One region of the Comamonas koreensis genome, then DNA from elsewhere that is predicted to be linked to it. Evidence: predicted binding sites of a transcription regulator. Region 1 holds the regulator's gene; the other holds the start of a gene.
What was found. Region 1 encodes HrcA, which represses chaperone genes, less so after heat shock. Its sites were predicted from a motif close to TTAGCACTCNNNNNNNNNGAGTGCTAA; they were not measured.
Positions count from the first base shown of each region.

Region 2: F0Q04_RS07035 (co-chaperone GroES) is a predicted target of HrcA. The motif match lies at 7,076-7,102, and genes of this name have one in related genera.

Region 1 covers NZ_CP043575.1:4,626,163-4,637,607, forward strand. Annotated here, with positions in the region: gene F0Q04_RS21170 (LysR family transcriptional regulator) at 1-563, shown strand, start outside; gene F0Q04_RS21175 (dihydrodipicolinate synthase family protein) at 577-1,470, opposite strand; gene F0Q04_RS21180 (PLP-dependent aminotransferase family protein) at 1,596-3,086, shown strand; gene ygiD (4,5-DOPA dioxygenase extradiol) at 3,087-3,974, opposite strand; gene F0Q04_RS21190 (NAD(P)-dependent alcohol dehydrogenase) at 4,113-5,156, opposite strand; gene F0Q04_RS21195 (hypothetical protein) at 5,809-6,606, shown strand; gene F0Q04_RS21200 (GreA/GreB family elongation factor) at 6,603-7,085, opposite strand; tRNA gene F0Q04_RS21205 (tRNA-Ile) at 7,317-7,393, opposite strand; gene hrcA (heat-inducible transcriptional repressor HrcA) at 7,446-8,447, opposite strand; gene F0Q04_RS21215 (NAD kinase) at 8,748-9,650, shown strand; gene recN (DNA repair protein RecN) at 9,647-11,305, shown strand; gene rapZ (RNase adapter RapZ) at 11,295-11,445, shown strand, end outside.
Region 2 covers NZ_CP043575.1:1,561,722-1,573,166, forward strand. Annotated here, with positions in the region: gene preA (NAD-dependent dihydropyrimidine dehydrogenase subunit PreA) at 1-276, shown strand, start outside; gene F0Q04_RS07015 (NCS1 family nucleobase:cation symporter-1) at 403-1,908, shown strand; gene hydA (dihydropyrimidinase) at 1,954-3,420, shown strand; gene F0Q04_RS07025 (Zn-dependent hydrolase) at 3,437-4,693, shown strand; gene groL (chaperonin GroEL) at 4,880-6,523, opposite strand; gene F0Q04_RS07035 (co-chaperone GroES) at 6,692-6,982, opposite strand; gene F0Q04_RS07040 (TetR family transcriptional regulator C-terminal domain-containing protein) at 7,363-8,043, opposite strand; gene F0Q04_RS07045 (hypothetical protein) at 8,392-9,270, opposite strand; gene F0Q04_RS07050 (ribonucleotide-diphosphate reductase subunit beta) at 9,465-10,592, opposite strand; gene F0Q04_RS07055 (ribonucleoside-diphosphate reductase subunit alpha) at 10,651-11,445, opposite strand, start outside.

The sequences.
Region 1 (11,445 bases):
AGAGCCCGCAGCTGCGCCTGCGCATCATGGGCGATACCAGCGACCAGGTGCTGCGCCTGCTGGACCAGCGCCGCATTGACCTGGCCATTGCCCGCCGCCGCATTGCCGGCGACAGCGAGGCCTATGACTTTGAGGCGCTGGGCAACGAGCGCTTGCTGGTGGTGGTGCGCAGCGGCCATGTGCTGGCGCGGCGCCGCAAGCTGAGCTGGGAGGAGCTGGTGCGCGACTGGCCCTGGATCTTGCAGCCGGCCAGCACTCCGGCACGCATCGCGCTGGACCAGCTGCTGCACAGCCTGGAGCTGCCGGTGCCGGCCGATGTCACCGAGTGCAGCTCCGTCTACTCGATGCAGCAGTTGGTGCAGCTGACGGACGCGGTGATGCTGCTGTCGGACTCGGCCTTGAAGGACTATCTGCGCATGGGCCTGGTCAAGACCTTGCCAGTGCAGATCGATATACCGATGGCCCCGTTTGGCATGCTGACGCGCAAGGACCAGGAGGCCTCGCAGGAGCAGCAGAACTTTATGGATCTGCTGCGCGCGCAGGCCAGGCGCCTGGCGGCTTGAACGCTGCTGGAGTTCAGGCCAGATCCAGCGTTTGCAACAGCGCTGCGAATGCCGCGCGATCCGCCCCCTGCAAGGTGTGCAACGGCAGCGGCAGGCAGGGTGAGCGGGCCAGGCCCATCAGCTCGGCTGCGGTGGCAACCGAGCGCAGGCTGCCGCCCTTTTGCTGGAACCAGGACCACAGCGGCGCCAGGCGGTGGGACAGCTCCAGCGCCTGCGCCGTATCGCCAGCCAGCGCAGCGCGCGTGATCGCCAAGGTGGTCTGAGGCCAAAGGCCACCGATGACCGAGTACCAGGCATCGCAACCGGCCACCAGGCCCTTGGCACCCAAGGCATCGCCACTGACGCCAATGCTGACATGGGCGGGCACGACAGCGCGCAGGCGCTGCACACGCGCCTTGGCCTCGGCCGCATCGGCCGGCACGCCGGGGATCTTGATCGAGCCGATATGGGGCAGCTGCGCAATGCGGCCATGCAGCGCATCGCTGAACTCAAAGCGCGTGGCGCCGGGGTTGTCGTACACAACAATGGGCACCGACACCGCACGCGAGACGGCCTGGTAGAGACCATAGACCTCGTCGTCAGACAGCTTTTGGTAGGAGACCGGGGCCAGCAGCAGGCCACTGGCACCGGCCTTTTGTGCGTCGTCGGCCAAGGCCAGCACATCGCGCGTGCGCAGTGCGCCAATGCCCACGACCACCGGCACGCCCTGGGCCTGCTCCACCGCCAGCGCCGCCACCTGGGCCCGCTCGGCACGCGAGAGATAGGCATAGCTGCCGGAGGAGCCCAGCGCGCCGATGGAATCGACACCGGCTGCCACCAGGCGCTGCACCAGTTGCGCAAATGCCGGCATATCGATGCCGCTCTCATCCATCGGGGTCAGCGGAAACGCACTCAAACCTTTGAACATTCTTTTTCCCAGTCAAAACAGATGCCGCGCCCGAGCTGGGTTGCGGCCAAGCCCGGATTGTGCGGCGGCCGCTTCTGGTTAAAAATAGCCAGTTTTCAACAAAATCACTGGTCCAGTTGCCCGCCATGCCAGCACCCTCGTCCACCCGTCCCGGCAGCCGCAGCCTGTACCGCGACCTCCGCGCGCGCATCGGTGATGGCAGCTACGCGGCCGGCACCCCCCTGCCCTCGACGCGGGTGCTGGCCGCTGAGCGGGGCCTGTCACGAGGTACCGTGAGCCTGGTCTATGAGCAACTGGCCTCGGACGGCTTTGTCGACACCCGGCGCGGGGCCGCGACGCGCGTGGCGGCGGGCGCTGCTGACCGCATCCGCACTCAGGGCCGGGCTGCCGACGCTACCGGGCTCCATCGCCAGATGCCCGACAGCGATCGCCTGTCCGCCTTTGCCCAGCGCCTGCAGGCCATGCCCCTGCGCCCGTCCGCGCCCGATCCGGCCGGAGTGATCGACTTTGTCTACGGGCCGCTGGCAGGCAGCGATTTCCCGACCCTGCAATGGCTCAAGGCCTTGCGCCGGGCCGAGGGCCAGCGCAGCCAGCGGCTCGAATACGCGACCCCGCTGGGCGCGCCCGAGCTGCGCCAGGCGCTGCAAAAACACCTGCATCAGACCCGGGACATACGCTGCAGCACGGAGCAGATCCTGGTCGTCAACGGCTCGCAGCACGCGCTCGATCTCTGTGCCCGCCTGCTGCTCAACCCCGGCGACCGCGTGGTGGTCGAGAACCCCGGCTACCGCATGGCGCACCAGGTGTTTGCGGCCTATGGCGCGCAGCTGGTCTGCGCCGATGTGGATGACGATGGCCTGCAGACTGCGCAGCTCGCCGCGCTGACCGCACAGGCGCCTGCCAAGCTGGCCTATGCCACGCCTGGCCACCAGTTTCCGCTGGGCGGCTTTTTGCCGATTGCCCGCCGCCATGCCCTGCTCGATTGGGCGCGTGCGCAGCGTTGCTGGCTGATCGAGGACGACTACGACAGCGACTACCGCTACGGCGTGCGGCCCGAGCCCAGCCTCCTGTCGCTGGACAGTGCGGACTGCGTGATCCATGTGGGCACCTTCTCCAAGACCTTATCGCCCCAGCTGCGCCTGGGCTATATGGTGCTGCCCCCGGCGCTGGCCAGCCTGTTTGCCCAGGCCAAGCTGCTGACCGACCGCCATACCGCCACCGGCCCCCAGCGCGCGCTGGCCCAGTTGATCGACGAAGGCAGCTATGCCCGCCATGTGCGGCGCATGCGGCGCAAACAGCATGCGCGCCAGCAGGCCTTGCTGCAGGCGCTGGAGCGGCATCTGGGCACGCAAGTGCGCATCCAGGGCGCGGCCAGCGGCCTGCACCTGGCCGTGTGGTTTCCCGCGCTGCCCGCCAGCTGCGAGGCGCAGCTGGTGCAGGCGGCAGCGCAGCGCGGCGTGCGCGTCTACCCGATCAGCCCGCTGTACCTGCAGCCCAGCAGCGCGCAGGCAACGCACGCCGTAGCCGGTGTGGTGATGGGCTATGCGCTGCTGGATCTGCCCGAGATTGCGCGGGGCGTGCAGCGCCTGGCCGAGGCGCTGCAAAGCCTGCGCTGATCAGGCATCCCACTGCAGGCAGCGCATGCTGATGGTGCCCGACTGAAAGCCCTCGAACACCTGGCGCGCCGGGCCACTGCCATGGGCGGCGCCCAGCGCATACAGCAAGGGCCAGTAGTGGTCCGGCGTGGGTACGGCCATCCGGGCGGATGCATGCAGCTGCTGGTAGGCCACCAGCGCTTCCCGGTTGCCTGCCAACAAGGCCTGCTTGGCCGCTTCGTCAAACTGCTGGGCCCAGTCGCGGGCGGCCATCAGCCCTTCGGGCGCGCCGCGCACCGTTGCGCGCAGGTTGTGCACGATATTGCCGCTGCCGATGAGCAGCACGCCCTGCTCGCGCAAGGCTGCCAGCTCCTTGCCCACGGCATAGTGGTAGGGGGCAGACTGGTTGTAGTCGATCGAGACCTGGAACACCGGCACATCGGCCTGGGGGTAGAGGTGGTGCAAGACGGTCCAGGTGCCGTGGTCCAGCCCCCACTGGTCCGTCAGCTGCGCCTGGCCGCTGCGCACCAGCGCGGACGCCTTGGCCGCGAGCGCTGGGTGGCCAGCGGCCGGGTACTGCATTGCATGCAGCTCGGCCGGAAAGCCTGAGAAATCGTGGATGGTGGCGGGCTTGTCGTTGACCGTCACGCCGGTGCTGCCGCGCGTGAGCCAATGGGCCGACACCACCAGGATGGCGCTGGGCCGGGGCAGGCTGGCACCCCAGCGTTGCAGGTGCTGGGTAAAGGGGTTGGCGCTGATGGCATTCATCGGGCTGCCATGGCCGATGAACAGCACCGGCATTTTGCGCGGCGGCTGCGGGCTGCGGGCCAGGGCTTGGCCCATCGGCAAAAGAGCGGCCATCACCGCAGACAGACTGCCGGACAGGACCAGGGAGCGACGTGACAACATGGGGCGTGGAGCAAAAACAAAGGGCCGCAGTCTGAGGCGGCAGAGGGGCACAAGTTCCGCCGCAGCCCCCAAAGAAAAATGCAGTGCTTGCCCAGGGCATGCACTGCATTGGCTTTGGAGCATCAGGCGGTCAACACATCAGATGCTGGCGTTGTCGATCACAAAACGGTAGGCCACATCGCCGCGCAGCATGCGCTCATAGGCCTCGTTGATCTGCTCGGCCTGGATCAGCTCGATGTCCGCCACAATGCCGTGCTCGGCGCAGAAATCGAGCATCTCCTGCGTCTCGGGGATACCGCCGATCAGCGAACCGGCGAGGCTGCGCCGCTTCATGATCAGGCCAAACACACCGGGCGAGGGATGCGGGGTGGAGGGCGCGCCCACCAGGGTCATCGTGCCATCGCGCTTGAGCAGGTTGAAGAAGGGATCGAGCTCATGCGGGGCCGCAACGGTGTTCAGGATGAAGTCCAGGCTTTGCGCATGCGCGGCCATCTCATCGGCATGGCGTGAGACCACCACCTCGGCAGCGCCCAACGCCTTGGCCGCATCGCGCTTGGATTCGGACGTGGTGAACGCCACCACATGCGCGCCCATCGCATGCGCCAGCTTGATGCCCATATGGCCCAGCCCGCCAATGCCCACCACGCCCACCTTGTGGCCGGGCCCCACGCGCCAGTGGCGCAGAGGCGAATAGGTGGTGATGCCGGCGCACAGCAGCGGCGCCACAGCGGCCAGCTGTTCCGGTGGATGGCTGACCCGCAGCACATAGCGCTGGTGCACCACAATGCTTTGCGAATAGCCGCCCAGGGTATGGCCCGGCGCATCGGCGGTAGGCCCGTTGTAGGTGCCGACCATGTGGTTGCAGTAGTTCTCCAGCCCCATGCCGCAGTCCACACAGTGCTGGCAACTGTCGACGATGCAGCCCACGCCTACCAGATCCCCGGGCTTGAAATCGCTCACATCGGAGCCGACTGCCGCGACCTCGCCGACAATCTCATGCCCGGGCACACAGGGGTAGAGCGTGCCCGCCCATTCGGAGCGCACCTGGTGGATGTCCGAGTGGCAGACGCCGCAATAGGCAATGCGGATCTGCACGTCCTTGGCGCCCGGCGTGCGGCGCTCGATGTTCAGGGCTTGCAGGGGTTGGTCACCCGCGTGGGCGCCATAGGCTTTGACGGTCATGGTGAAGGTCCTATTCCGTTCGTGGAGGTCAGCGCATGGCGCGGGCAAGGCCACGCCAGCTGGCAGATGCACGGGGTGCTGCCGCCATGCAAAGGCATAGGCAGTCATGCCCGCATGAAGGCGCGTTCATCTTACGCCCCTTGTATGGCAGATCTGCTGGGGCCGGGCAACGGCTTGCAAACCGCTGGTTCTGCCGCCAAAAGCTGATCGCCCTTTTCTTAAAATGGTTTTATGAGAATAATTCTCATTTGCGAATATGATCAACACCAAGGTTCAGCGATTGCCGCCGTTCCTTGTTTCATCGTGGGGCGACCTACTGGGTTTTCACTCCAGTGGTCGTTTTTGCTAGCCAGCGGTTCTCCATGTAGCCAGGCATTTTTTTCACGTTGAAGCGCTCTCGCCGTCTTTGCTGCGCGCTCCGCCCAAGTCCTTCCAATGGACCTTGCCAGGTCAGTGCTCCGGAAGCAGGCATATGCCCTCGCGGCATGGCGATCCTCTCCCCGGTCTCGTTTATTGCTCAGCGGATGCGCTGTCAAGCGCCTCCTTGTACAGCGCTTTCCTGTCGCCCGGTGCTGCTGACGCCATCCGGCTATACCCGATGACATAAAAAGTATGCAAGTGCTAACATCCACTCCAATCATCTGGAGTTGGTATGAGAATATTCATTTCATGGATTGCTAAGTCACTGATCGCTGTGGCTGCCGCGCTGGGCTTGCAGGCCGCGCAGGCACAGGGCCTGCTGTTCACGCCAGGCAGCATCAACTTCAGCAACACGGCGGCAGGCAGCGTATCGGCAGCGCAGAGCGTCACGGTGGAGTACCAGGGACCCACGCCATTCGTACTGAATGTCAGCAGCGTCACGCCGCCTGCAAACTCCGCCTTCACGGTCGTGGACAGCAGCTGCGCTGCAGGCCCCTATCCGCAATTCACGCCTTGTACGATCAGCTTTACGTTCACTGCGCCGGCTGCTGCGGGCCCTGTCACAGATGCCTTCCGCTTTGAAGTCGACAATCTTGGCACCCAGTCCATCACCCTGAACGGCTCCTCGGATGGCGCCACGCCCCAGTCCATCACCTTCAACTCCACCCCGCCCAGTCCTGCCCCTGTGGGAGGCAGCTACGATATTGCAGCCACCGGCGGTGAATCGGGCGAGCCGGTTGTTTTCTCCATCGATCCCTCAGCGGCTGCGATTTGTTCGGTCACGGGCAACACGGTAAGCTTTCTCAGCGTGGGCACCTGCGTGGTCAATGCCAACCAGGCAGGCAATGGCGCCTATTTCGCAGCCCCTCAAGAGCAGCAAAGCTTTGCGGTGACCGCAGCCCCGACCGCCAACCCCGGCACGCCCGAACCTGTGCCCGCACTGGGCGCCTGGGCAGCGGTGCTGCTGTCCAGCTTGGTGGCGGTGGCCATGGTGCTGGTGCAAACGCGGCGCAGGGTTCAGCCAGCTTAACGAACCCATAGCACCTCCAACTTCTGCCTGGCCTGCGCCACCTCCAGCGTCACCTCATCTCCCTCAGCCTTGCCCAGCAGCGCCTGGCCCAACGGCGCTTGGCTGCTGATCACCTGGATGGATTCAGCGCCGATGACCAGCTTCATGTTGCCCCCTTCAGGGCCAAGAAAGATCTGCTGCTGTCTCTCGTCCGCATCCAGCAGGCAAACCAGCGCGCCCAGCTGTATGCCCCTGCCGGCGCTATAGGGCTGCGGGCAAAAAAGCCGCCAATGGACCAGCGCCTGGTGGATGGCCTCAGCGCGCCGCGCCTGGCCCGTCGCCAGGTAGGCCGCCTCCAGGCCCAAGGTGTCGTACTTGTTCTCGGCAATATTTTCCTCGTGGGTCGCCGCTTCATGCGCCGCACTCACCGCCTGCTCGACCTGCTGCAGGTCATCGGCCAGCCGCTCCAGCACCAGCTGCTGCAGCAAGGATTTATCCACCATGAAAGAGGCCTCTTGAACAAGTTGGGGGGATGATTATGAACCGGCATGGGTTGGTCATTGCCAGACTCAGGGGCTGTGTGGAGCCGCTGGACAGAGGGTGCAGCTGCTGCTGCCCAGAATGACCTTCTTGTCATGGGTACATTCGGCAATACACCAAACGCCGCGCGCACCACCGACAATAAAAAAGCCACACAGCATCAAAAATGATAGCTGTGCAGCCAATGAATCTGGTAGGGCGTGAGGGACTTGAACCCGCGACCAAAGGATTATGAGTCCTCTGCTCTAACCAACTGAGCTAACGCCCCGGTACCACCACCTGCCAGAAGCCCTGGCGAGTGAAGCTGTGCATTCTAGCGTCTATTTCGGATGGCTCAGTGCGTTGGATACGAGCTTGGAGGTGATTCCAACGATCTGGATCATCTTCTCGTAGGGCATGCGTTTGGGGCCGATGACGCCCAGGGTGCCGACCACCTTGCCGTTGACCTGGTACGGCGTGCTGACGACCGACAGCTCCTCGACGGACAGCAGCTGGCTCTCGCCACCGATGTAGATTTGCACACCTTCTGCGCGGTTGGAGTTCTCCAGCAGGTGCAGGATCTGGGTCTTTTGCTCGAACAGGTCAAAGGCCCGGCGCAGGTTGGTCATGTCGTTGCTGAAATCGCTGACGGCCAGCAGGTTGCGCTCGCCAGCAATCACCAGTTCATGCGGCGCTTCTTGGGCGCCTTCATCCACATTCACGGCCGCCAGCATCAGTGCGGCGATCTCGTCGCGCAGGCTGTCCACTTCCTTGCGCAGCAGCTGGCGCACCTGCTCCATCGCCAAACCGGCGTAATGGGCGTTGAGGTAGTTGGCCGTCTCAATCAGCTGGCTTTGCGAGTAGTCCGACTCAGTGAAGATCACCCGGTTCTGCACATCGCCTTCGGGCGAGACCAGGATCAGCAGGATGCGCTTTTCCGACAGGCGCAAAAACTCGATATGGCGGAACGACGAGCTTTTGCGCGGCGCCTGCACCACGCCCACGTACTGCGACAGCTCCGAGAGCACGCCAGCAGCGCTGGTGATGACCTTTTGCGGCTGCTCGGGTGCAATCTCGGCCGACACCACCTGGTCCGGGTCTACGGTCAGCATGGTGTCGACAAACAGGCGGTAGCCCTTGGCCGTGGGGATGCGGCCGGCGGACGTATAGGGGCTGGCGATCAGGCCCAGGCCTTCGAGGTCGGCCATCACATTGCGGATGGTGGCCGGCGAAAAGTCCAGCCCGGGCGCCTGCGTGAGCGCGCGCGAGCCCACTGGGTGGCCATCCGCTATATAGCGTTCCACCAAGGTTTTGAGCAGCAGCCGGGCGCGGTCATCGAGCATGGGCGCATTTTATCCGTGTCCTTGGCGCCAGCAGCCGCGTTCGGGCCAGAACCAGGGATACCCAGAGGATTCCAGCCAGCAGCCGGACGCCAGAGATGGCTACCACGTACCCGACTTATGGCGCCCATGCAACAATGAAGCCGTAGCTACCCCGCGTGCCTGCCTGCAGGCGCCCGGCCAGCTCCAGGCCCAGTCCCGGCCACCGGCGCAGCCCGCCTTTGCAGGGCAGGCGGCAGCCGCCAACTGGGGCTGCTCAAGAAATTCAAAAAGATTACGCCACTTTGGTGATGTAATTTGCGTATGCAGTCTCGCTTCCAACACATTGCCCTGATCGGCAAACACCATGCGCCGCCCACTGCCGAGGTGCGCCAGCAGTCCTATGCGGCTTTCAGCCAGATCGCCTGCTATATCGAGGCCCAGGGCGGCACTGCATTCCTGGAGAAGGAAACCGCCGCCTTCACCGGCATGGAACACTACCCGACGCTCAGCATGCAGGAGATCGGTGAGCGCTGCGACCTGGTCATTGTGCTGGGCGGTGACGGCACCATGCTGGGCGTGGGACGCGAGCTGGCGCAGTACAACACGCCCCTGGTCGGCATCAACCAGGGGCGACTGGGCTTTGTGACCGATGTCCCGCTGCAGACCTTCATGGGACCGCTCTCGGCGATTCTGGCCGGCGAGTACGAAGAAGAAGTGCGCTCGATGATCCATGCCCGCGTGATGCGCGAAGGCCAATGCGTCTTCGAGGCGCTGGCCTTCAACGATGTGGTGGTCAACCGGGGCGGCACCTCGGGCATGGTCGAGCTGCGGGTCGAGGTCGATGGCCAGCTGGTGGCCAACCAGCGCGCAGACGGTTTGATCATTGCAACGCCGACGGGCTCGACGGCCTATGCGTTGTCGGTCGGCGGGCCCATCGTGCACCCGACGGTGCCCTGCTGGGTGATGGCGCCGATTGCGCCGCATATGCTGTCCAACCGGCCCAGTGTGATTCCTGACTCGCAGGAAATTTCGATCGAGGTGATTGGCGGGCGCGATGTGGCCGCCAATTTCGACATGCAGTCGCTCGCCTCCATCCTGCGTGGTGACAAGATTTTGGTGCGCAGCGCGCCGCACAAGGCGCGCTTTCTGCACCCCCGGGGCTGGAACTACTACGCCACTCTGCGCAAAAAGCTGGGCTGGAACGAAGGGGGCATTACGCCATGAGCCTCAGACGCATTGGCTTGCGTGATTTCGTCATCGTCGAGCAGCTGGAGGTGGATTTCCAGCCCGGCTTCACGGCACTGACCGGCGAGACGGGTGCCGGCAAATCGATCCTGATCGATGCTTTGCAGCTGGTGCTGGGACACCGTGCCGACACCGGTTTTGTGCGCCAGGGCGCCAGCCGCGCCGAGCTGATGGCCGAGTTCGATACGCCCGCCACGCTCGAAGGCTTTCTGGCCGACAACGACATGCCCGGCGAAGAAACGCTGCTGCTGCGCCGCGTGATCGACGCGCAGGGCAAGAGCAAGTTCTGGATCAATGGCGTGCCCGCCACCGCCACGCAGCTGCGCAGCATTGCGGGCGACTTGGTCGATATCCATGGCCAGCATGCCTGGCAGGGGCTGACCCAGCCCGAGTCGGTGCGCCAGCTGCTGGACGCCTACGCCGGTACCGACAGCACTCCCACGCAGCGCGCCTATGCGCTCTGGCGCAGTGCCGACAAGGCCTTGCAGCAAGCGCGCAGCATGGAAGAAACCCACCAGCGCGAGCGCGAACGCCTGCTCTGGCAGATCGCCGAAATCGACAAGCTCGCGCCCGGACCGCAGGAATGGGAAGAGCTCAACACCCAGCATGGGCGCCTGTCCAATGCCCAGGCCTTGATGGATGCGGCCAACAACGCGATTGCCAGCCTGGAAGGCGAAGACGGCGGCGCGCTCACCCATGTCAACCGCAGCCTGCATGCGCTGCAGGCCCAGGCCCATGTGGAGCCCGGTTTCTCCGCGATGGCCGAGTCGCTGGAATCGTGCCTGGCCCAGCTCGAGGATGTGGTGCGCTCGCTCAACGGCTACCTGCGCCATGCCGAGCTGGACCCGGACAAGCTCGAGCAGCTGGACCAGCGCCTGGGCAGCTGGATATCGCTGGCACGTCGCTACAAGCGTGCGCCCGAAGACCTACCCGCACTGCTGCAGGGCTGGCATGCCGAGCTGCTGGCGCTCGAAGCCTCCTCCGATATGGTGCAGCTGGCCAAGAACGCCCAGCAGGCGCAGGAGGCCTACCAAAAGGTCGCCACGACGCTCAGCCAGGCGCGCCAGCAGGCGGCCAAACGCTTGTCCAAAGCGATCACCGCAGCGATGCAGGACCTGGGCATGGCCGGCGGCCGTTTTGTCGCGCAGGTCAGCCCCGCACGTGAGCCGCGCAGCGATGGTATCGACGATGTGGAACTGCTGGTCGCTGGCCACCCGGGCACCGACCCCAAGCCAATCGCCAAGGTGGCCTCGGGCGGCGAGCTCTCGCGCATCTCGCTGGCCATTGCAATATCGACCAGCCAGCTCGGCCAGGCGCCCACCCTGATCTTTGACGAGATCGACTCGGGCATTGGTGGCGCGGTGGCCGATGCGGTGGGCCGCGTGATGCGGGCACTGGGGCGGGACCGCCAGGTGCTGGCCGTCACCCACCTGGCCCAGGTGGCCGCACGTGGCGACCACCACCTGCTGGTGGCCAAGCAGCGCAGCAAAAGCGGCACCACGAGCCATATCTGTACCGTGGCCGATGACGAGCGGGTCAATGAAATTGCCCGCATGCTGGGCGGCGAAAACCTCTCGGCCACGAGCCGCGCCCACGCCCAAGAGATGATTGCCGGAGGAATGAATGACCGATAAGACATCCGCCCCGCAGCCACTGGAAGTGGTGGTCATCACCGGCATGGCCGGCTCGGGCAAATCCGTGGCGCTGCATGCGCTCGAAGACGTGGGCTACTACTGTGTGGATAACTTTCCGCCTGAACTGCTGCAGGCACTCG
Region 2 (11,445 bases), 2.2 Mb from region 1:
GGGCGCTGCCATGTGGTCTGCGAAGACACCTCGCACCAGGCCATCTTCTACCAAAAGGGTGCGGCCGGTGAGCGCCGTTTTGAGGTGAACGAGGCCGAGTGCGTGGGCTGCAACCTCTGCGTGTCGATCTGCCCGGTGCCCGACACGATTTCGATGCGCAGTCTGCAGCCCGGCGAGGTGGATGCGCGTACCGGCAAGACCGTCACCGGCGAGTATGCGAACTGGACCACCCACCCCAACAACCCGTCACGGGTGGACGCGCAGATCTCCCCTTGAGCGGCGAGCGCGCCATCCGTTGTGGTGGCGCGCTTTTTGCATGACCCGATGTGCTACAGGATGGAAACCAAGACTTTGGATTTGGACGCTTAGAACCTATCGATAACACCTCTCAAGGAGTGAGCAATGTCCCATGACGCGCAAGCAAGGGGTGCCGCCGGCAGCGAAGCCGGTGGCCTTTGGAACGACGACCTCGCACCCACGCAAGCCTCGCAGCGAACGTGGACCTGGTACCACTTCACGGCGTTGTGGATAGGCATGGTGATGTGCATTCCGGCCTACACCTTGGCCGCCAGTCTGGTCGAAGGCGGCATGTCGGCGTTCCAGGCGGTCATGACGGTGTTTCTGGCCAACCTGATTGTGCTGGTGCCGATGCTGCTGATCGGGCATGCGGGCGCCAAATACGGCATCCCCTATGCGGTGCTGGCCCGCGCCTCCTTCGGCACCCGGGGCGCCAAGCTGCCTGCAGTGCTGCGCGCGCTGGTGGCCTGCGGCTGGTATGGCATCCAGACCTGGTTTGGCGGCCTGATGATCTATACCTTGCTCGGGGTGATCCTGGGCCATCCGCTCGAGAGCGAGAAGATCTCCTGGCTGGGCATCAATGTGGCGCAGTTGGTCTGCTTCCTGGTCTTCTGGGCCATCCAGTTCTACTTTGTGGTGCATGGCATCGAGTCCATCCGCAAGCTCGAGACCTATACGGCGCCGGCCAAGATCGTGATCTGCTTTGTGCTGCTGTGGTGGGTGTATGACAAGGCGGGCGGCTTTGGTCCGATCTTGAGCAAGCCGTCGGCCTTTGCGGCTGGCGAAGCCAAGGCCGGCCAGTTCTGGGGCACCTTCTGGCCGTCGCTCACGGCCATGATTGGTTTTTGGGCCACCTTGGCGCTGAACATCCCCGACTTCACCCGCTTTGCCCGCTCGCAGCGGGACCAGATCGTGGGCCAGGCCATTGGCCTGCCGGTGCCCATGGGCCTGCTGGCGGCCCTGGCGGTGATCGTCACCTCGGCCACCGTGGTCATCTATGGCAAGGCGCTGTGGGACCCCGTGGATGTGGCCGCGCGCATGACCGGCGCTGCAGTGCTCATCGCCCTCATCGTGCTGCTGGTCGATACGGTGAGCGTCAATCTGGCGGCCAACCTGGTGGGCCCCGCCTACGACTTTTCTGCGCTGAACCCCCAACGCATCAGCTACCGCACCGGCGGCTACATCACCGTGGCGATTGCCATCCTGATGATGCCCTGGAAGATTCTGGAGTCCACCCAGGGCTATATCTTCACCTGGCTGATCGGCTACTCGGCACTGCTCGGCCCGATTGCCGGGATCTTGATGGTCGATTACTTCCTGATCCGCCGCACCCAACTCGATGTGGACGAGCTCTACCGCGAGGGCGGCAAATACAGCTATTCCGGCGGCTGGAACTGGGTGGCTGTTGCCGCATTTGCCTGCGGCGTGGCGCCCAATATTCCGGGCTTTCTCAATGCCGCGTTTCCTGCCAGCTTCCCCGATGTGGCAGCGATCTTCAAGGACCTGTACGCTTATGCCTGGTTCATCGGTCTGTTCATTGCCGGTGTGGTGTACCGCATCGGCATGGCCAGCCATGTGGTGGCGTCGCAGGCCATGCTGCGGCGCGCTTGAGCGCAGCAGCCGCCGTTTTTGTGATTTGAACCAAGGAGAGACATGATGAGCACAGCCAGCCACCCCCTTCTGATCCGTGGTGGTACCGTCGTGAATGCGGACCGTGAAGAGCGCGCCGATGTGCTGCTGGTGGACGGCAGGATTGTGGCCGTCGGTGAAGGGGCTGCGGCCCAAGCACCGGCCGGCACCGAAACGCTGGATGCCAGCGGCCAGTATGTGATGCCCGGTGGTATCGATCCGCACACCCATATGCAGCTGCCCTTCATGGGCACGGTCACCGCTGATGACTTCTTCACCGGCACTGCCGCGGGCCTGGCCGGTGGCACCACCAGCATCATCGACTTTGTGATTCCCGCGCCGCAGGAGCCGCTGATGGACGCCTACCGCAAGTGGCGCGGCTGGGCTGAGAAGTCGGCGGCCGACTACTCCTTCCATGTGGCGGTGACCTGGTGGAGTGAGCAGGTGCGCGAGGACATGGGCGTGCTGGTGCGCGACGAGGGCATCAACAGCTTCAAGCACTTCATGGCCTACAAGAACGCCATCATGTGCGATGACGAAACCCTGGTCAACAGCTTCCGGCGCGCGCTGGAGCTGGGTGCCATGCCCACCGTGCATGCCGAAAACGGCGAGCTGGTCTACCTGCTGCAGCAGGAGGTGGCGCGCATGGGCATCACCGGACCGGAAGGCCATCCGCTGTCGCGCCCGCCGATGGTGGAGGCCGAGGCCGCCAACCGGGCGATTGCGATTGCCGATGTGCTGGGCGTACCCATCTATGTGGTGCATGTGAGCTGCATCGAGGCGGCCGACGCCATTGCCCGTGCCCGGGCGCGCGGCCAGCGCGTCTACGGCGAGGTGCTGGCCGGCCATTTGACGATTGACGACAGCGTGTACCGCCATCCTGATTACGCGACGGCCGCTGCCTATGTGATGAGCCCGCCGTTCCGCCCCAAGGAACACCAGGAAGCGCTGTGGCGCGGCCTGCAGGCCGGGCATCTGCACACCACCGCCACGGACCACTGCACCTTCTGCGCCGAGCAAAAGGCCGTGGGCAAGGACAATTTTGCCAAGACACCCAATGGCACCGGTGGCGTCGAAGAGCGCATGGCCGTGGTCTGGGATGCCGGGGTAAACACCGGGCGCCTGACGCCCAGCGAGTTTGTTGCGATCACCTCGGCCAACACGGCCAAGCTCTTCAATGTCTATCCGCGCAAGGGCTTTATCGGCGTGGGCGCCGATGCCGATGTGGTGATCTGGGATCCGAAGGCGACCAAGACCTTGTCGGCCAAGACCCAGCACTCGAAGGGCGACTTCAACATCTTTGAAGGCCGGCAGGTGACAGGCCTGCCCAGCCACACCATCAGCCGGGGCCGCGTGGTGTATGCGAACGGCGACCTGCGCGCCGAGAAGGGCGCAGGCCAGTATTTCAAGCGGCCGGCCTTCGGCCCCAACTTCCAGGCAGTGCAAAAGCGGGCGCAAGAGACGGCGCCCACGGCCGTGGCCCGCGCGCAATGAAACAAGGAGACCAAGCATGGACACGAAAGTGAAGACCGATACCAGCCAGCTGCGCATCAATGGCGACCGGCTCTGGGCATCGCTGATGGAGCTGGCCCAGATTGGTGCCACCGCCAAAGGCGGCGTGTGCCGCCTGGCCCTGACCGACCTGGACCGCCAGGGGCGCGACCTGGTGACACGCTGGGCCCAGGAGGCGGGTATGACGGTCACCATCGACAAGATCGGCAATGGCTTTATGCGCCGCCCAGGCCGCAACAACAGCCTGCCGCCGATCATGACCGGCAGCCATATCGACACCCAGCCCACGGGCGGCAAGTTCGACGGCAACTATGGCGTGCTCGCCGGCATCGAGGTGGTGCGCACGCTCAATGACCATGGCATTGAGACCGAGGCGCCCATTGAGGTGGCGTTCTGGACCAACGAGGAGGGCTCGCGCTTTGTGCCGGTGATGATGGGCTCAGGCGTGTTTGCCAAGGCCTTCAGCCTGGAGCATGCCTATGCGGCCAAAGACACCGACGGCAAAAGCGTCAAGGACGAGCTTGCGCGCATCGGCTACATCGGCCCGCAGGAGCCCGGCGACCACCCTATCGGCTACTACTTTGAAACCCATATCGAGCAGGGCCCGGTGCTGGAGGACCATGACAAGACGATTGGCGTGGTGACCGGGGTGCTGGGAATCCGCTGGTATGACTGCACCGTCACCGGCATGGAAGCGCATGCCGGCCCCACGCCGATGGCGCTGCGCAAGGATGCGCTGCAAGTTGCCACCCGGGTGATGCAGGAGGTGGTGGCCTGCGCGCACCGCCACCCGCCGCACGGGCGCGGCACGGTCGGCATGGTGCATGTGCATCCCAACAGCCGCAATGTGATTCCGGGCGAGGTGAAATTCAGCATCGACCTGCGCAATGCCACCGACGCCGACTGCGAGGCCATGGACCAGGATATTCGCGCGGTGGCCGCGCGCATCAGCCAGGAGACGGGGCTGACGATCAAGATCGATCTGGTGTCCAGCTACACCGCGCAACCTTTCAACCCCGATTGCATCGATGCGGTGCGGCGCGGCGCGCAGATGCTGGGTTACTCCCACATGGATGCCGTCTCGGGCGCGGGCCATGATGCCGTCTACATGGCGCGCCTGGCGCCAGCGGGCATGATCTTCATCCCCTGCAAGGATGGCATATCGCACAACGAGATCGAAGACGCCAAGCCCGAGCACATCACGGCCGGCTGCAATGTGCTGCTGCACGCGATGCTGGAGCGCGCAGGCCGTTGAGCCGGTGAGAGGCTGCGCGGCGGGTCTCCACCGCGCTGCAGCAGTCCCACCGCAAGGCGCTGTGAGCCTGAGGCACAAGCCATAAAAAAACCCGGCCACCTTGACGGTGCCGGGTTTTTTGGTGTCTGGCCCCAAGCCCGCAAGGGGTCTTGCAGGCTTGATGGTGCGCTATGACAGCCGGGGCAATTACATGCCCATGCCGCCCATACCACCCATGCCGCCCATGTCGGGCATGGCAGGAGCGGATTCAGCCTTGGGGGCTTCAGCGATCATGCACTCGGTGGTCAGCAGCAGCGAAGCCACGGACGCAGCGTTTTGCAGCGCGGTGCGGGTCACCTTCGTTGGGTCCAGGATACCCATTTCCAGCATGTCGCCGTAGGTGTCGTTGGCAGCGTTGAAGCCGAAGTTGCCCGTGCCCTTGAGCACGGCATCGACCACCACCGATGGCTCGCCACCAGCGTTGGACACGATTTCGCGCAGAGGCGCTTCGATGGCCTTCATCACCAGCTTGATACCAGCGTCTTGCTCGGCATTGCCGGTAGCCAGCGCGCCCACGGATTGCTTGGCACGCAGCAGCGCCACGCCACCACCGGCCACGATGCCTTCTTCCACCGCAGCGCGGGTCGCGTGCAGGGCGTCTTCCACGCGGGCCTTCTTTTCCTTCATCTCGACTTCGGTGGCAGCGCCCACCTTGATCACGGCAACACCGCCGGCCAGCTTGGCCACGCGCTCTTGCAGCTTTTCACGGTCGTAGTCGGACGTGGCTTCTTCGATCTGAGCGCGGATTTGCTTGACGCGGGCTTCGATTTCAGCAGCTTGGCCAGCACCGTCGATGATGGTGGTGTTTTCCTTGCCGATTTCGACGCGTTGGGCTTGGCCCAGGTCTTCCAGGGTCACCTTTTCCAGCGACAGGCCCACTTCTTCAGCGATCACCTTGCCGCCGGTCAGGATGGCGATGTCTTCCAGCATGGCCTTGCGACGATCGCCAAAGCCTGGAGCCTTCACAGCCACGACCTTCAGGATGCCACGGATGGTGTTGACCACCAGCGTTGCCAGTGCTTCGCCTTCGACGTCTTCTGCAATGATCAGCAGAGGACGGCCGGCCTTGGCCACAGCTTCGAGCGTAGGCAGCAGGTCACGGATGTTGCTGATCTTCTTGTCGAACAGCAGCACGAAGGGGTTGTCCAAAATAGCGGCTTGCTTTTCTGGGTTGTTGATGAAGTAGGGCGACAGGTAGCCGCGGTCGAACTGCATGCCTTCAACGACGTCGAGTTCGTTGTCCAGCGACTTGCCTTCTTCCACGGTAATCACGCCTTCCTTGCCGACCTTGTCCATCGCGTCAGCAATGATCTTGCCCACGGATTCGTCGGAGTTGGCGGAGATCGAGCCGACTTGGGCGATTTCCTTGGAGGTGGTGGTGGCCTTGGATTGCTTCTTGAGCTCTTCCACCAGGGCGGCGACAGCCTTGTCGATGCCGCGCTTCAGATCCATCGGGTTCAGACCAGCGGCCACGTACTTGGAGCCTTCGCGCACGATGGCTTGGGCCAGCACGGTAGCGGTCGTGGTGCCGTCACCAGCGATGTCGTTGGTCTTGGAGGCCACTTCCTTCACGAGCTGGGCGCCCATGTTCTGCAGCTTGTCCTTGAGTTCCACTTCCTTGGCCACGGACACACCGTCCTTGGTCACGGTAGGGGCGCCGAACGAACGCTCGAGCACCACGTTGCGGCCCTTGGGGCCCAGGGTCACTTTGACTGCGTTAGCCAGAATGTTCACGCCTTCAACCATGCGTGCACGTGCTTCACCGCCGAATACTACGTCTTTTGCTGCCATTTTTGGCTCCTAAATACTTGAAAACTTGAAATGAGAATGAATGCTCGGGAGAGAAAGCGTAGCGAGCAGGTGTCAGGCTAGGCGCACGGATCGCAGCAACCGGAACGTACTTGGGTACGTGAGGATTGCGAGCACCGCGCAACGACGCCTGGCGCCTGCGCAGTAGCTTTATTTCTCGACGACGGCGAAGAGGTCTTCTTCCTTCATCACCAGCAGTTCATTGCCGTCCACCTTGACCGATTGGCCAGAGTACTTGCCGAACAGCACGCGGTCGCCGACCTTCACACCCAGGGTGATGGACTCGCCCTTGTCGTTCTTCTTGCCTGGGCCGACGGCCAGCACTTCGCCTTGGTCTGGCTTTTCAGCAGCGTTGTCGGGGATGTAGATGCCCGAAGCGGTCTTGGTTTCGTTTTCCAGACGCTTAACGATCACGCGATCGTGCAGAGGACGCAGGTTCATAACAACTCCTTCAATATCAATACCAGGTTTTGATGAAAGATGGCCCGGCAGATGCCGCGCCAAATACGCAAAAATGTCTGAGAAGTGGTGGTTTTAGCACTCTACCCCTTCGAGTGCTAATAATAAGGTCATTTGATGACAGTTCAAGACTGCGGGGGCTAAAAAATCGATCCAGGGGCACTGCCCGATCACGATACCTCTGCGCAAGAATCACGAAAGCGCTGGTGGGGACTGAAGATGCTGCTATTGAAAGAGGTGCATCTCATGGCGGCAGCCGATCCCGCGCAGCGCACCCATGCTGCGAAGCCCGCACGGGGGCCCGGGCCAGATCACCGCAGCTGGAACTTCCATGCATGGGCCTGGAGGCGGCATGCCCCGGGTCAGTCCGGCAGCTCGATCTTGAGCGTGGCCGACAGCATCTGCACCAGCAAGGCCTCGGCCTGGGCGAAGTCACCCGCGTCCAGCGCGGCCTTGTTTTGCAGCAGCGCAAACTGGGTTTGCTGGTCGACATAGCCTTGGGTGATGGCCCAGATGCTGAACATCAGGTGCTGGAAATTGACGGGCGCAATCAGGCCTTGTTCGGCCCAATGCGCAAACGCTGCCACATTGGCTGCCAGCAACGGGGCGATGCGCTCGCGCACGGCCGAGGCGGCAAAGGGCGCGCCAGCAATCATCTCCTTGGTGAACAGCTGGCTGCCATAAGGGCGGGTGCGTGCAAATTCGAACTTCTCGCGGATGTACTGGCGGATCTGCTGGGCCGGGTCGCCGTCCTTGGACAGGCCTGTCATATGGCCCAGCCAGTCGTCGATCACCGATGCCAGCACGGCCTGGTACAGCGCCTCCTTGCTGGGGTAGTAGTACAGCAGGTTGTGGCGGCTAAAGCCGGCATCCTGCGCGATCTGCTCCAGCGGAGCACCTTCAAAACCCAGCAATGCGAAATGCCGCTCTGCCGAGCCCAGGATCAGGTCAATCTTGCGCAGACGGGCCGCACTGGGTTTGCGTGCCATCTCTGCAGTGGCTGCCTGCGAGAGCGCTGGCGGTGTGGGAAGGGCATCATTCATGAGCCTGTATTGTCTGGCATTTGCGATCGCCGATGGCGCGGCTGCATGAAGAACCTGCTGGTCGCGGGCGATTTCCTCGCGCTGTGACGCTGTCCTGGTGGACTGTCTGGCAGACCCGTCTGCTGCCTTGCTCACCGAGCCGGCTTGGATGACGCATCCATCGAAGGCGTGGGCAACGATGCGCGCTCTGGACCGTGGCAACTGGGAGCGGTTGTTGCGGCGTCATTGGCTTTTTTGTGCGCACCAAGCAGCGGACACCAGGCATAAAAAAAGGCAACGCATTGTGCGTTGCCTTGGATGCCAAGCGGTGCCTTGCGGCACCCGGGCATGCTGCCCGGCTTGGGGTAATTATTGTGGGCGGCTGTTGGTTGGGAAAGGCCATGCCGCATTGGTGCTGAGCACGGTCTTGACAGGCTCTGCAGCAGCAGGCGCAGCAGCTGGGGCCTTGGCAGGAGCAGCAGCCTTCTTGGCGGGAGCAGCCTTCTTCGCAGGTGCTGGAGCCTTGGCAGCAGGGGCCTTGGCAGGAGCAGCGGCCTTCTTGGCGGGAGCTGGAGCCTTGGCAGGAGCAGCAGCCTTCTTGGCAGGAGCAGCGGCCTTCTTGGCGGGAGCAGCGGCCTTCTTGGCGGGAGCTGCAGCCTTTTTGGCAGGAGCGGCAGCCTTCTTAGCTGGAGCAGCGGCCTTCTTCGCAGGAGCGGCCGCCTTCTTAGCTGGAGCTGCAGCCTTCTTGGCAGGAGCAGCGGCCTTCTTGGCAGGAGCTGCGGCCTTCTTCGCAGGAGCAGCAGCCTTCTTGGCGGGAGCTGCGGCCTTCTTGGCAGGAGCAGCAGCCTTCTTCGCAGGAGTGGCAGCCTTCTTCGCAGGAGTGGCAGCCTTCTTCGCAGGAGTGGCAGCCTTCTTCGCAGGAGCGGCAGCCTTCTTCGCAGGAGCTGCAGCCTTCTTCGCAGGAGCTGCAGCCTTCTTAGCTGGAGCAGCGGCCTTCTTCACGGCAGTCTTGGCAGCTGCGGTGGATTTGGTTGCGGGCTTGGCGGCGGCCTTCTTGGCGGCTGGCTTAGCAGCGGCCTTTTTGGCGACGGCCTTAGCAGCAGGCTTTGCCGCTGCCTTGGTGGCGGCTGGCTTGGCAGCGGCCTTGGGCTTTGCAGCTGCCTTGGGGGCGGCTGCCTTGGTTGCAACTGCCTTCTTGGCAGTTGCCTTGGTGTCAGCAGTTTTCTTGCTTGCTTTGGACGTTGCCATGCTCTTCTCCTTCGGTCAATTTAGAAAGCAGACTTCATGCCTGATTGAATTCGACACGAAGTTTTGATAGCAAACTGAATTGTGCATCAGCTGCTAGCAACTGGCATAGTGCAAACCTCAATAAAGACGCCAAATTTCACAGTTTTCTCTCAGGAAAACCACATTCTGACGAGGTTTGCACATCAAGGTCGGCGTCAATCCCAGGAAAGCGCGCCACCGGACTGGTATTCGATGACCCGTGTCTCGAAGAAATTTCGCTCCTTTTTCAGGTCGATCATCTCGCTCATCCACGGGAAAGGGTTGTCCTCGTTGGGGTACAAAGCATCCAGGCCGATCTGCGTTGCGCGGCGGTTGGCGATGTAGCGCAGGTAGCCTTTGAACATCGATGCGTTCATGCCCAGCACACCTCTTGGCATCGTGTCTTCGGCGTATTGGTATTCAAGTTCGACTGCCTGAATAAACAAGGCCTTGATCTCGTCCTTGAACGCGCTGGTCCACAGCTGCGGGTTCTCCAGCTTGAGCTGGTTGATCAGGTCGATGCCGAAGTTGCAGTGCATGGACTCGTCGCGCAGGATGTACTGGTACTGCTCGGCTGCGCCCGTCATCTTGTTCTGGCGGCCCAGCGCCAGGATCTGCGTGAAGCCGACATAGAAGAACAGGCCCTCCATCAGGCAGGCAAAAACGATCAGGCTTTTGAGCAAGGTCTGGTCGGTCTGCGGCGTGCCGGTCTGGAAGTGGGGGTCCATGATCGCCTCGATGAAGGGGATCAGAAACGCATCCTTGTTGCGGATCGAGGGAACCTCGTTGTAGGCGTTGAAGATCTCGGCCTCATCCAAGCCCAGCGACTCCACGATGTACTGGTAGGCATGCGTGTGGATGGCTTCTTCAAAGGCCTGGCGCAGCAGAAACTGGCGGCACTCCGGCGCAGTGATGTGGCGGTAGGTGCCCAGCACAATGTTGTTGGCGGCCAGCGAATCGGCGGTGACGAAAAAGCCCAGGTTGCGCTTGACGATGCGGCGCTCGTCCTCGGTCAGGCCATGGGGCGATTTCCACAGCGCGATGTCGCGCGTCATGTTTACTTCTTGAGGCATCCAGTGGTTGGCGCAGGTGGCCAGGTATTTCTCCCAGGCCCATTTGTATTTGAAGGGCACCAGCTGGTTGACATCGGTCTTGGCGTTGATGATTCGCTTGTCGGCGGCATGGACGCGCTTGAATGTGGCGGCTGGGGATGCGGCAGGCGATGCAGAGGGCGAGGCCGCAGAGGTGGCCGGCGCGGCTGGTGTGGCCAGCGCGTCCATCGAATCTTCTTCAAAGCTCAACATGAATGAATGCTCCTGGTGGGGGCCGCGGCTGCGGCCAGGTTCAGACGGTTAGCAGCTCTTACTGGCAGGCTTCGCAGCCGGGGTCATCGATGGCGCAAAAGCGGATGTCGGTGCCGGGCGCGGCGGACTGCGATGCAGCAGCGGCGGCGTGGGCGACAGCCTGGGCGACGGGCGACGCATAGCTGCTGGGCACGGCATTGAGCACGCGGCTTTGGATGGTGGATTTCTCGGCCTGCGTGGCGCTGGTGGTGCGCAGGTAGTAGGTGGTCTTGAGGCCACGCACCCAGGCGAGCTTGTAGGCATCGTCGAGCTTCTTGCCCGAGGCCCCTGCCATATAGATATTGAGGCTTTGCGCCTGGTCTATCCATTTCTGGCGCCGGGAGGCCGCTTCCACCAACCAGACGGGGTCGACCTCAAAGGCTGTCGCATACAGGGCCTTGAGTGCGTGGGGCACGCGGTCGATGGGGCGCAGCGAGCCATCGAAATGCTTGAGGTCCATGACCATCACATCGTCCCACAGGCCCAGCGCTTTGAGGTCGCGCACCAGGTACTGGTTGATGACGGTGAACTCGCCCGAGAGGTTGGACTTGACCGAGAGGTTGCCAAACGAGGGCTCGATCGAGGCATCGACACCGACGATGTTGGAGATGGTGGCGGTGGGCGCAATGGCCACGCAGTTGGAGTTGCGCATGCCGTCCTGCGCGATCTTGCGGCGCAGCGCCTCCCAGTCCAGGCGCATGCTGCGGTCGACCTGCACATAGCCGGCCTGGCCGCGCGCCTGGGCGAGCAGGTCCAGTGTGTCCAGCGGCAAGATGCCTTGGCTCCAGAGCGAGCCGGGGTAGCTGCTGTAGAC